DNA from 2 places in the Veillonella sp. ACP1 genome. Region 2 is predicted to be linked to the other one. Evidence: a T-box and tRNA genes for the amino acid it is inferred to sense, from the RefSeq annotation. Region 2 holds a T-box; the other holds one or more tRNA genes.
What was found. The T-box of region 2 lies ahead of thrS (threonine--tRNA ligase). A T-box ahead of a tRNA ligase gene usually reads a tRNA of that ligase, here a tRNA-Thr.
Positions count from the first base shown of each region.

Region 1: it has a tRNA-Thr gene. The T-box ahead of thrS (threonine--tRNA ligase) is inferred to sense a tRNA for this amino acid. The anticodon was not compared.

Region 1 is NZ_ALKL01000006.1:235-2,433, forward strand. Features, by position in the region: partial or broken gene HMPREF1151_RS01640 (GTP-binding protein) at 1-353, opposite strand, end outside; tRNA gene HMPREF1151_RS01645 (tRNA-Met) at 574-650, opposite strand; tRNA gene HMPREF1151_RS01650 (tRNA-Thr) at 656-731, opposite strand; tRNA gene HMPREF1151_RS01655 (tRNA-Met) at 762-837, opposite strand; tRNA gene HMPREF1151_RS01660 (tRNA-Tyr) at 843-927, opposite strand; tRNA gene HMPREF1151_RS01665 (tRNA-Thr) at 938-1,013, opposite strand; gene HMPREF1151_RS01670 (undecaprenyl-diphosphate phosphatase) at 1,210-2,007, opposite strand; gene brxF (BREX-3 system P-loop-containing protein BrxF) at 2,084-2,199, opposite strand, start outside.
Region 2 is NZ_ALKL01000003.1:52,391-54,589, forward strand. Features, by position in the region: gene HMPREF1151_RS01525 (hypothetical protein) at 1-359, shown strand, start outside; T-box leader at 606-836, shown strand; gene thrS (threonine--tRNA ligase) at 911-2,199, shown strand, end outside.

The DNA.
Region 1 (2,199 bases), on a different contig from region 2:
TCGCGAGTTTGAGGCATAGGGCCGTCAGCTGCGGAACATACCAAGATAGCGCCGTCCATTTGAGCCGCACCAGTGATCATGTTTTTAACATAGTCAGCATGGCCTGGGCAGTCAACGTGTGCATAGTGACGGTTTTCAGTTTCGTATTCAACGTGTGCAGTGTTGATTGTAATACCACGTTCACGTTCTTCTGGAGCTTTATCGATCATGCTGTAATCTTGGAAATCAGCTTGGCCTTTTTCAGCCAATACTTTAGTGATTGCAGCAGTCAAAGTAGTTTTACCATGGTCAACGTGACCGATAGTACCAATGTTAACATGCGGTTTCGTACGTTCAAATTTTTCTTTTGCCATTAGGATTATATCCTCCTTCACAAAAACAAAATACTTTTATAGTATTACTATAATATAATAACCTAATTTAATCAACGGAATATACATTCCTACAGATTATTATACCATAATACACAAATGTCAATAAACAAAAAATTACATCCTATTTCGAGGGATGTAATGAGTTATAATTATATTTTTATAGTAGATACAAAAAAATCCCCACCAATGTGAGGTTTAATGGTGGCGGCACACGGATTTGAACCGCGGACACACCGGGTATGAACCGATTGCTCTAGCCAACTGAGCTATGCCGCCATGTATGGAGCTAGTGACCGGGATTGAACCGGTGACCTTATCCTTACCAAGGATACGCTCTGCCGACTGAGCTACACCAGCACAATGAACGTTCACTTCACTGTGAAATTATGGTTGCGGGGACAGGACTTGAACCTGCGACCTTCGGGTTATGAGCCCGACGAGCTACCAACTGCTCCACCCCGCTATAAATGGTGGAGGGAGAAGGATTCGAACCTTCGAAGTCGAAGACGGCAGATTTACAGTCTGCTCCCTTTGGCCGCTCGGGAATCCCTCCATAAATAAAATGGAGCTGGCGATAGGAATTGAACCCACAACCTGCTGATTACAAGTCAGCTGCTCTACCTATTGAGCTACGCCAGCATCATTACGACAAGATGTATTGTATCATCTGCCACACTAAGTGTCAAGAATTTTTTGAAACTTTTTTGAAAGTTTGTTCGTTCTTCGCAGTCACCCTTAGTGCTATATCAATATATCATGAAAGTTTTTCTGACGCAAGTATTTTTTTAGAATTTTTCCAACTTCATTTTTGCCTCATAGGAACTCACATCTATACTTACATATATAAATAGATTATTGCTAGAATAGCAACTATAATTCGATAATAGCCAAACGACGCCAACGAGGATCTATTTAGATACCATAAAAAACCTTTTACCGTTATATATCCCACTATATATGATACGACGGTGCCAATGATAAACATAATAATATCATTTAATTCCAATGCATGTATGACACGCACTAAATCATACACACACACGATAATCATAACAGGCACAGCCATGATAAACGAAAAATCAGCTGCAGCCCTCCGTGTACAGCCGATAAGCATCCCCCCTGCAATGGTTGCGCCAGAGCGCGAAAATCCAGGCCATAGACAAAGCATTTGATATAGACCAATTTGAAAGCATTGATATATAGTCAAATTATTTACAGAATCCACCAATCGACCAGATACTGTTCTTTTTTCCGCATAAATCATAAATATAGCACCTATAATAAGGCCTACTATAACGGGAATAGGTCCAAATAAATACTCTTTTATAATGTATTGCAAAAGATATCCAGCCATTAATACGGGTAACATGCCCGCACTAATATGTAGTAAAGATACGCCGCGTGTTTTTATCCAATTTTTCCGTTTCAAAAAGCCGTTAAATGTACGTCTATAATGTGTATAAATAGCAAGAATGGCACCTATCTGAATAAACACTTCAAATACATCAGCATGTGTGCCTTCAAAATTGAGCATATGCCCAATAATAATCATATGACCTGTACTCGATACAGGAATACATTCTGTTATACCTTCTATAACACCTAAAATGAGGGCTATTACATATTGTTCCATGTCATTCACCTTCTTTCAAAATGTGGTCACAACGCATGGCAATATATAATGCCCTCATTAATTAATGTAACGCTAATTAATCAATAACCATAACACGCTCAGGTTTAGTGATTGTCACTACCGCATGTTTTGGATCATTATTGTGTTCTAAGTACAATTGATCACCTTCGAGATGACCACGCCAACCTACAA
Region 2 (2,199 bases):
AATCCATGATGGTTAACCTATTGCCACTAAATGATGAAGAAAAACAACAACTTCGCAATAACCCGCACAATGCGAATGCTATCGTATTCAATCGTGCTATGGGTATGGCGAGCAGCATCGGCAACTCTGCTAAACAAAGCAAAGTCTACACATACATGAAAGACCATTACCTCAATATGATTATTGTTGCAAAAGATTATGATGATAATGGTGCTCGTGGTAGCGGCGTCTTGATGGTATCTAAACAAGACAATTCCGATGACGTAATGTTGATTCTATTCAAGGGCCCAGACATTACAAACTCTAAAATTGAAAAAGTAATTGGATCTATGCTATCTGTGCACTTTGAACGTAAATAGATAGTTCTTGGAAATACTACAGGCCTGTACTAATTTTTAGAAGATGTGTATGCGTATCTTTAGAAATAGAACAGGCCTGTACTAATTTTGGGAAGATGTGTATGCGTATCTTTAGAAATAGAACAGGCCTGTACTAATTTTAGGAAGATGTGTATGGGTGCCTCTAGAAATAGAACAGGCCTGTTCTATTTTTTAGGAGGTACTTATATAGTTGAAATTTTTTAGGACCTATGATAAGATATCTTAGTAAAAGTGATGCAAAGGACATGATTCTCATATCCCTGTGTACCAGAGAGAGGCAGATGCTGGAAATGCCTTACACATATATTAGAGTTACCCCCTTTAAACTGATTTGTCGAACTTAAAGTAGGCAAATACGGCAGCCACCGTTATCGGGCTTAATGAAGTGAATGAACTGTATCCTTGTGATGCGGTGAATTAACTAGGGTGGAACCGCGAATGATCTTCGTCCCTTGTTTTGTAGGGATAGGGGGTCTTTTTTTATTACAAAAATCCAGTCTATCCTAGATAATAAATTGGAGGAAAGAAAAATGGCAGATGTAAAAATCATTTTACCTGATGGTAGTGCAAAGGAATACGCTGCTGGCACTACTCTTGGGGAAGCAGTAAAAAAATTGTCTAACAGCTTGGCTAAAAAAGTACTAGCTGCAAACGTAAATGGCGAATTAACAGACCTTCGCGAAGAACTCGTTGATGGTTCTGAAGTAGCATTCTTAACATTCGAAGAAGATGGTGGTAAACATACTTTGCGCCACACAGCTTCTCATATCTTGGCTCAAGCGGTTAAACGCTTATGGCCTGAAGCTAAATTAGCTATCGGTCCTGCTATCGATAAAGGTTTCTACTATGATATCGATATGGAACATACATTGACTCCTGAAGATTTGACTAAAATCGAAAAGGAAATAAGCCGTATTGTAAAAGAAAACTTGCCTATCACTAAATCCGTAATGTCTCGTCAAGAGGCTATCGAGTTCTTCAAATCTAAAAACGAAGACTACAAGGTGGAATTGATCGAAGACCTTCCTGAAGATGCTGTGATTTCTTGCTATGCACAAGGCGATTTTGTTGACCTTTGTGCAGGCCCTCACGTTGCATCCACTGGTAAGGTGAAAGCTTTCAAATTACAAAGCATTGCAGGTGCATACTGGCGCGGCGATGAAAAGAACAAAATGTTGCAACGTATTTACGGTACAGCATTTGAAAAGAAAGAAGAACTAGATGCATACCTTCACATGCTTGAAGAAGCGGCTAAACGCGACCATCGTAAACTCGGTAAAGAACTTGGCTTGTTCGTTATCAAAGAAGAAGGTCCTGGCTTCCCATTCTTTTTGCCAAAAGGCATGGCTCTTCGCAACGAATTGGAAAACTTCTGGCGCGAAGTACATCATGATTTCGAATATGATGAAATCCGCACACCAATCATCTTGAATAAACACTTGTGGGAAACATCTGGTCACTGGGATCATTACCGTGAAAATATGTATACTACAATCATTGATGACGAAGAATATGCAATTAAACCTATGAACTGCCCAGGCGGTATCTTGGTTTACCAAAACGAAATGCATTCCTACCGTGACTTGCCACTTCGTTATGCAGAACTTGGTCTAGTTCATCGTCATGAATTGTCTGGCGCATTACACGGCTTGTTCCGCGTTCGTGCTTTCACACAAGACGATGCGCACGTATTTATGTTGCCTGAACAAATGCAAGCCGAATTGATGAAAGTTATCGAATTGTTCGACCGTATCTATAGCCAATTTGGTTTGAAATACCATGTTGAATTGTCCACTAAACCAGACAATGCAATGGGCGA